DNA from 2 places in the Oceanobacter antarcticus genome. Region 2 is predicted to be linked to the other one. Evidence: predicted binding sites of a transcription regulator. Region 2 holds the regulator's gene; the other holds the start of a gene.
The links. Region 2 encodes sigma-54, which starts transcription at its own class of promoters, with help from an activator protein. Its sites were predicted from a motif close to TGGCACNNNNNTTGCTNT; they were not measured.

Region 1 (4,595 bases), on a different contig from region 2:
AACAAGGGCTGTGCTGCCACTGTGGCCGGTTGCAACAACGCTTGCTCATAACCGGACAAGGTTGAGCAGGCACCGCAACGGCCACAACCCGCCTTGATATCGGCGGCCAGCAGATTGCTCTGGTACAGACGCTGGCCCAGCGGCTTGAGGATGGATTCCATAAACTCCGCACTGGGCGGCGGATGGTCTTCCATCGGTGTGCCGCGAATCGGTACAAACGGCACCACAAACGGATACACCCCGATCTCTATCAGGCGATAGCTGATATCGAGAATGGCATTGGCGCTGTCACCCAGTCCCGCCAGAATGTAGGTGCTGACCTGACCGCGACCAAACACCGCCACGGCGTCTTTAAATGCCTGCATATACTGGGTGAGGTTGATCTCGGCCTTGCCCGGCATGATGCGCTGCCGCAGTTCCGGCGTGACGACTTCCAGGTGCATACCCAGAGAGTCGATGCCAGCGTCTTTCATCCGCTGATACCAGGCCGGATCGTCCGGTGGCTCACACTGACCCTGAATCGGCAGATCAACGGCGGCTTTGATCGCACGGGCGCTGTCGCACAAGACGCTGGCCCCACGGTCGGCTGTCGCCGGAGTGCCTGTGGTCATCACCATGTGTTTGACGCCATCCAGTTCAACCGCCGCCTTGGCCACTTCGGCCAGTTGTTGCGGCGTTTTGTGGGCAATGGTGCGTCCGGCCTGCAGTGATTGGCCAATCGAACAGAACTTGCAGGCCTTGCGGCGACTTTCGTAACGAATGCAGGTTTGCAATACCGTTGTGGCCAGCACATCGCGGCTGTGCAACGTGGCAATCTGTGAGTACGGAATGCCATCGGCAGTCACCCCGGAATAAAACCCCGGCGAGCTGGCAAAGGTGACGTCTGCAAGCGTTATCTGCTGACCGCCCTGCTGACGGATGATTTGCTCACCCTGCTCCAGACTGGCGACCGCAAACGGCGACTCCCAGGCCGACTCACTGTAAATCGGCACCATCAGCGTGGTGCCATTAATGGTCACCGCCTGATGATCCGACGGCCCGGCACCGCCCCGGCGGCTGACGTGGCGTTGATCCGGGTGCGTCAGGCGTAATCCACGAGTTTGCAGTTCGGTCAGCAAGTGCTGCTGCGATTCAGTTGAGGCATTCATCATGATCTCCCGGAACAAGAACAGCAGCAGACGTCAGCGCGGGTGCGGCGAGTGGCTGGCGATACTGCGCAGGCTGGTCGTTAATGGCGAGGCTGAGTAACTCTGGACGGGCGTAATGCCCAACCGAGTCCATCATGCGTTTACGTTTGGTAATCAGGGCAAAGTCGAGATCGGCGACCACCATGCCTTCACCGCTGGTCAGCGGTGCAGCCAGATGCTTGCCTTCCGGGGAAATAATCGCCGTGTTGCAGCCACCCCGTAACGCCTGTTGCAGTTTTTCGTCCGGGGTAATCGACTCAATTTGCTCGTCGGTCAGCCAGCCCGTGGCATTCACCACAAAGCAGCCCGACTCCAGCGCGTGATGGCGGATAGTCACTTCAATCTGGTCGGCAAACACCGGGCCGACCAGCGAGCCAGGAAACTGGCTGCAATGAATCTGCTCGTGCTGGGTCATCAGCGCATAGCGGGCCAGCGGGTTGTAATGCTCCCAGCAAGCCAATGCGCCGACCCGACCAGCGGCGGTTGCAGCCACTGTCAGTCCGGCTGCATCCCCTTGCCCCCAGATCATGCGTTCATGGTAGGTCGGCGTAATCTTGCGCCGTTTCAGCAATAGCTGACCGTCAGCATCAAAAATCAGCTGGGTGTTATACAGACTGCCGTAATCGCGTTCATTGACACCCAGTACCACCACCATGCTGTGCTTGCGGGCACGCGCTGCGACGGCATCGGTGACCGGGCCGGGAACCACCACCGCTTCGTCATACAGCCGCAGGTGTTCAGCACCACAGGCCACCGCCGGATACACAAAGGAGAAATACGGGTAATAGGGTAAAAAGGTTTCCGGAAACACGATCAGCTCCACACCGCGTGCTGCCGCCTCATCCATCGCATCCAATACCTTGGCCAGCGTACCGTCAAGGCTCCGGAGATCCGGAGCGATCTGAACGGCCGCGGCCCTTACCACCTGTTGATGGGTCGTCATGGCCGCGTTGCTCCTACAAAGTCCAGGTATCGACAATCACCGCGTTGTCACGCATATGCAGCAACTTCAGATCCATCACATCGAGCGGATTAATCGGCACAATACCTTCGATCAGGGATGGCTCGCCGTGGCCATACAGGGCTTGCAGGGCAAACCGGCAGCAATAGACCTTGCCACCTTCGGACATGAATTTTTTCAGCTGGCTGGCGTAGTTCAGATGACCCGGAAAGGCTTCATCACCCAGGGTCGGAAAACCCCGTTGCAACCCCAGCGTGACACCTGGGCCGTACAGCAAAATGGACGTTTCATAACCTTTGCGCAGCAAGCGGGTTGCTTGCAGCATGTTCACCAGGCCAATGGAACCTTCGAACGCAACGGTGTGGAAAGTGACCAGGGCTTTCTCACCTTCTCGTGCCTTGACGTCTTCGAATACCTTTTCTTCGTAATCAACAAAAAAATCACCGTCTTTGTGTTTTGGCTGAGTCACTTTTGGCATTGTCATGCTCCTGTTAGATATAAGAATCAGATCGCTACCCTGTCGGCTTATGCGATCAATTAATGCAATCAAACTAGAGCAATCAGCTTGCCAATATCGCCAACATTGATTGCAATCAAGATACAATCAAACGTTAATAGTCTCCCTTCAAAAAGCGCTAAATTTTTTCTGACCCGGTTTTATGCGATCAATAAGCCATCAATTATTGTGCTTAAATTATGAATAAATGCCCGAAATAAGGGCCAAAAAACCGGAGATAGCACCAAAATAACACCATCAATATAATTACAAAGCAATATTCCAGCTCTGATCAAAAGCTGTGATACGATCACTTAAAATTGATTGGATCTATTGCGATGAACAATACCGAATTGCAACGCTGGACACGCCGACTCAGAAACAGCAAGGGCCAACCAGCCTACCGCTTGATTGCCGACCTGATCGCTGAAGATGTCGACAGCGGCCGGTTGCAGGCACGAGACCGGCTGCCAACCCTGCGCGATCTCGCCGCCGCGACCGGTATTAACTACACCACCGCCGCCCGCGCTTATGCGGAAGCCAAAAATCGCGGCCTGATTGACTCCCATCCCGGCTCCGGCACCTTTGTCAAAGGCAAGACCGCCAGTGTCCGCCCCAGTCTCGGCAGCTACGAGATGACCATGAACCTGATGATCGAACCGGCGATTCCGACCCTGATCGAGCAGGTGCGCGACAGCGCCATCAGTGTTCTGGCACAAAAGGATTTGTACTCCATGCTGCGCTATCAGGCGTTTGGAGGCACCCAGGAAAACAAAGAGGCCGCGCTGATCTGGCTGGACAAGCGTCTGCCCGACGCCAGCGCCGAACGGCTGTTGATTTGCCCTGGCATCCATTCGGCACTGGTCGGCCTGATGAGCACCCTGATCGACCCCGGCATGGAGCTCTGTGTCGAAAGCCTGGCGTATCCCGGAATCAAGGCCATTGCCGCGCAATTTGGCATCAAGCTGCATTCCCTGGAACGCGATAGCGATGGCCCGCTGGTACGCCCGTTTGAGGATGCCTGCAAGCAGGGCACCGTCGGGGCTATTTACCTCAACCCGACCATCCAGAACCCGACCACCTGCACCATGAGTCAAAGCCGCCGCGAAGTCCTGGCGGACGTGGCGTTACGCTATTCGATTGCGATTATTGAAGACGATGCCTACACCATGCTGGCAGACAGTCCGCCCACCAGCTTTGCCGAACTGGCACCGGAGTTGACCTGGTACATTACCGGCACCTCCAAGTGTTTTGGCCCTGGCGTTCGATCTGCCTTTTTGCACACACCGAGCAAGCGGCATTCCCAACGGGTGGCGGCGGCAATGCGGGCAATTAATGTGATGTCCAGCCCACTCACGGATGCATTGGTCAGCCGTTGGATTCTCGATGGCACCGCCGACGCCATGTTGAAGGCAACCCGTCGCGAGGCGATTGCCCGCTTGCGGATCGCTGAAGAACAATTGGGCATGCAGCGTATTGTGGCAGCCGAAGGCGCATTCCATCTCTGGTTAAAATTGCCCAAGGCCTCCGGCTGGAACCCTTCCGAGCTGGCGGTTCAGCTACGCCAGCTGGGCGTCAGCGCGGTCTCCAGCGCCGCCTTTTCAACCGACAACAACCCTCCAGATGCGGTGCGTTTATGTTTTGGTGGCCCCATCGGCCGCGATCAGTGGCAAGAAAGCCTGCACCAGGTGACCGATCTGATTGACCAACCGGCCTACCTGGCAACCGGTATGCATTAATCTTCCGCAGCGGCCGCAAAACTCTGTGACCCAAAACTCTGTGACCCAAAACGCTGCCACCAAAGACCGCTCTGGCTCAGTAGAACACGACTCTGTCGCCTACTCTGTCTCCTACTATGGGCCACTACTCTGGCGGCAACAATTCCGTACCATAGGCGGATCAGGAGCCTGTCGGACTTAGGCGTTCGTCGCGAGGGAAAGACTGGCTTGAG
Region 2 (4,595 bases):
CTGCTGCAACCCAGGTGGTCAGTCTTGAGCCGGATTATTACGGCAAGCAACTGCGCCATCGCCACTACGACGCCCTTGGTCAGCTACAGCAAACGCTGCAGGCGGATGGTTCCAGTCATATTCCGGCGTTCTCGGAAACCCGACTGGATAAGCCCGTTATTATCACTCAAACAGCACCTCAACAAACATGGCGCGTCAGTGCCGAATCCGGTCGCATTCAGGATGCCAACAGTCAGGTTGAATTACGCAATCAGGTCGAAATACGTTCGCTGGCGGAGACCGGCCAGACAAATGACACGCTGAGCATTGAAACCAGCCAACTGCTCTACCAACCGGAATTGGCTACAGCCTCTACGACCAAACAGGTTACCATTCGAAATGGCAACAGCATTACCCATGCAACAGGCATGACTCTGGACATCAAGCGTCAACACCTCGACCTTCAAGAACACGTGAGTACCCGGTATGTACAATAAACTGGCAGCCCTGCTGCTGCTCACCAGCGCCCTGGTTGCCACGGTAGAGGCCTTGCCAGAAGACTGGCAGCAAGAAATGATTATCCAGTCCGACCGCGCCGAACTCGATCGCAAAACCGGCATGGTCGTTTATGAAGGGGATGTGGTACTGACGCAAGGTACCCTGAAAATCGAATCTGAACGCCTGGTACTGATCCTGAATGGCAAAATTCTCGAACAAGCCATCGCCGAAGGTCAACCCGCCCGCTACCAGCAACAGGTCAGCAACAACAAGCCGGTCACTCAGGCAACCGCCAATCGCATCGATTTTTACGCCACCCGCAAGGAAATCGCGTTCAAAGGCAATGCCGAATTACGCCAGGAAAACAACCTCTTCAGTGGCGAACTGATTCGCTACGACATTGAACAGGAAACCGTAACCGCCAGCGGCTCCGACACGCCTGCCGATGGCACGGCTGAGTCGGAAGACAAACAGCGTATCCGGGTGATTATCCAGCCCCAGCCCGACACGGAAGCACAACCATGAAAACGCTCAGGGCGGAACATCTGGCCAAAAGCTACAGCGGCCGAGAGGTCGTTAAAGACGTATCCCTTGCCGTCAGCAGCGGGCAAATTGTTGGCCTGCTCGGCCCCAACGGAGCCGGCAAAACCACCTGCTTTTACATGATTGTCAACCTGGTACAGGCCGACAAGGGACGCGTCAAAATTGACGACGACGACATCAGTCACCTGCCCATGCATGGCCGCGCCCAGAAAGGCATTGGTTATCTGCCACAAGAAGCCTCGATCTTCCGCAAGCTCAGCGTCGAAGACAACATCATGGCCATTCTGGAAACCCGCACAGAACTGCAAAAACAACAACGCCAGCAACAGCTGGAACAACTGCTGGACGAATTTCACATCCAGCACATTCGCAGCAGCCTGGGGATGTCACTCTCCGGCGGTGAACGCCGCCGGGTAGAAATTGCCCGGGCACTGGCCGCCGAACCCTCATTTATTTTGCTCGATGAACCCTTTGCCGGTGTCGACCCGATTTCCGTATCCGACATTATGGCCATCATTCGCCAGCTCAAGGCGCGCGGCATTGGCGTACTGATTACCGATCACAACGTCCGCGAAACCCTCGCAATTTGTGAAAAAGCCTATATCGTAGGCGGTGGACACATTATTGCCGAAGGCAGCGCCGATGAAGTACTCGCCAACGAACAGGTTCGGGCCATCTACCTTGGTCAGGACTTCCGTCTTTGATTCTTACTGGCTTACAGGGCTATGATGCCCGGCGCTGTTTCATTTCGACACCATGAAAAGCATTCCCAGCCTCACAGGCTGGCGTATAATGCACAGACCATGCCGACAACCGATGAACTATAACGCTGTATGAAAGCATCGCTTCAGTTAAAAATGGGTCAGCAGCTGACCATGACCCCCCAGCTGCAACAGGCAATTCGACTGCTGCAATTGTCTACCCTTGATCTGCAACAGGAAATCCAGGAAGCCCTGGATTCCAATCCCATGCTGGAATTCGAAGAGTCCGAGCACGACGACTACACGGATGCTCAGCAAAACAACGGCGATCAGGAACGAGAAGCCGCCGTCACGGCGACAGCGACCGACACAGACGCCCAGGAACTGGGTGAACAGTGGTCGGACGACAAGATGCCGGATGACCTGCCGGTCGACAGCAATTGGGACGATACTTTCCAGACTACCGCTGGCGTTTCCTCCGGCTCAGGCTCTGTCGGCGACGACGACTTTGACTACGACTCCCGTCATGCCACCTCCGACGACCTGCAAGGGCATCTGGAATGGCAACTGAATCTGACTCCCATGAGTGATGTCGATCGCGAGATTGCCACCATGCTGATTGACGGTGTCGACGACGACGGCTACCTCCACACCACCATAGACGACGTACTGGGTTCCATGGATCCGGAATTTGGGGTTGAGGAAGACGAAGTCCAAGCCGTACTCAAACGTCTGCAACAGTTTGATCCGGCTGGTGTTTTTGCCCGCGACCTGCGCGAATGCCTGATCCTGCAGTTAAACCAGCTACCAGCCGACACTCCCTGGCTGGCAGAAGCCAAACTGGTGATCGGTGACTACATTGCCTTGCTGGGCAGTAAAGACTACCCCACGCTGATGCGCAAAACCCGGCTGAAAGAAGAAGACCTCAAAGCCGTCTTGCGTCTGGTTAAGGAGCTGAATCCCAAGCCAGGGGCCGGAATCAGCTCCGAACAGTCAGAATACGTTGTGCCCGACGTGATCGTGCGCAACATCCGCGATGAATGGCGCGTTGAACTGAACCCGGATATTGCCCCAAAACTGCGGGTAAACTCCGACTACGCCTCGCTGGTGCGCCGCTCGGACAGCAGTGCTGACAACGCCTTCCTCAAAGATCACCTGCAAGAAGCGCGCTGGTTTATCAAAAGCCTGCAAAGCCGCAACGAAACCCTGCTGAAAGTCGCCACCAAAATTGTCGAATATCAGCTCGACTTTTTTGAGCAGGGCGAAGAAGCTATGAAACCACTGGTACTGCATGATATTGCCGATGCCGTTGGTATGCACGAGTCGACCATTTCACGGGTAACGACACAAAAATTCATGCACACGCCGCGTGGTATTTTTGAGCTGAAGTATTTCTTCTCCAGCCATGTCAATACCGATGCTGGCGGCGAATGTTCATCAACCGCCATTCGCGCCATGATCAAGAAGCTGATTAGCGAAGAAAACCCGCGCAAGCCACTGAGTGACAACAAGATCGCCGTCGTCCTCGGAGATAAGGGAATTCAGGTTGCACGCCGCACGGTGGCCAAATATCGTGAGGCAATGATGATTCCGCCATCGAATGAGCGGAAACAGTTGATTTGATCGACCCCGTCGATCCTTGTTCGGTTTAAAGCGAGCCATAAGGAGCCGTTTATGAGCATCAATATCAGTGGACACCATGTCGAAGTTACCGCAGCCATGGAAGAATACGTCAAGGAAAAACTGGTTCGCCTTGAGCGACATGCCGAACCCATTACCTCCGGTCAGGTTACCCTGACCCTCGAAAAGGGACGCCAGCTGGCAGAAGCCTCACTCCACGTCAGTGGTGCCGATTTTCATGCGACGTCATCCCATGACGACATGTACGCTGCCATTGACTTGCTGGCCGACAAACTGGATCGGCAAGTGCTGAAACACAAAGAAAAACTGGTTGCCCGACAGCACGGACAAGGCTGACACATGAGCATAGCGATTGCCGATATTCTTGCGCCTGAACGTACTCGTACCGATGTCGCCATGACCAGCAAAAAAAAACTGCTGGAGTTTCTGGCAGAGCTGATTGCTGAAGAAGTGGATGGCAGCTCATCGGATGAGGTTTTTGAACGTCTGCTTGGGCGTGAGCGCCTTGGCAGTACCGGCATTGGCGAAGGTATCGCTATCCCCCACTGTCGATTACGACAATGTGAACAGGCCGTTGGGGTATTACTCCACCTGCGTGAGGCCATCGACTTTGATGCCATAGACCATCAACCGGTCGATCTTGTATTTGCCTTGCTGGTGCCTGAAGAAGCAACAGACGACCACCTGAAAATACTGGCAACCCTGGCAGAAAATTTCAGCCAGAGCCAATATCGCCACCTATTACGCAGTGCGAGCAGCGACCAGGAACTGTATCAACGGGCGCTGGCCGACAACTGACCTTGCCCAAAACACGGAGACAGCACATGCGTCTGGTTGTGATCAGTGGCCGTTCAGGCTCAGGTAAATCCAGCGCACTGGCGGTGCTTGAAGACCTCGGGTTTTATTGCATCGATAATCTACCGGTCGATTTACTGCCAGCACTCGCAGGCTTGCCCTACAGTGCGGAAAAACGCGCCAACGTTGCTGTCAGCGTTGACGTTCGTAACCTGCCCGATGCCATAGAGCAACTGACCCAGGTACTGACCCGCTTGCCGGAGCAGTATCGCCAGGTCGATATCGTTTTTCTTGATGCCACCGAAGAAGTCCTGTTACAACGCTTCAGTTCAACCCGGCGCAAGCACCCGCTCACCAATGACAATATCTCCCTGGCGGAAGCCATTGAGCGCGAAACCGAATTACTCGAACCCGTCGCCAACCTCGCGGATCTGACTC

Region 1: a site for sigma-54 is predicted at 2,702-2,719, ahead of WG929_RS05315 (MSMEG_0572/Sll0783 family nitrogen starvation response protein). Genes of this name have one in related genera too.

The regions. Positions count from the first base shown of each region.
Region 1 is NZ_JBBKTX010000005.1:43,227-47,821, forward strand. It holds gene WG929_RS05305 (MSMEG_0568 family radical SAM protein) at 1-1,148, opposite strand, end outside; gene WG929_RS05310 (Nit6803 family nitrilase) at 1,132-2,130, opposite strand; gene WG929_RS05315 (MSMEG_0572/Sll0783 family nitrogen starvation response protein) at 2,144-2,626, opposite strand; gene WG929_RS05320 (aminotransferase-like domain-containing protein) at 2,983-4,383, shown strand.
Region 2 is NZ_JBBKTX010000007.1:18,326-22,920, forward strand. It holds gene lptC (LPS export ABC transporter periplasmic protein LptC) at 1-476, shown strand, start outside; gene lptA (lipopolysaccharide transport periplasmic protein LptA) at 466-1,002, shown strand; gene lptB (LPS export ABC transporter ATP-binding protein) at 999-1,724, shown strand; gene WG929_RS07015 (RNA polymerase factor sigma-54) at 1,854-3,344, shown strand; gene hpf (ribosome hibernation-promoting factor, HPF/YfiA family) at 3,396-3,698, shown strand; gene ptsN (PTS IIA-like nitrogen regulatory protein PtsN) at 3,702-4,160, shown strand; gene rapZ (RNase adapter RapZ) at 4,187-4,595, shown strand, end outside.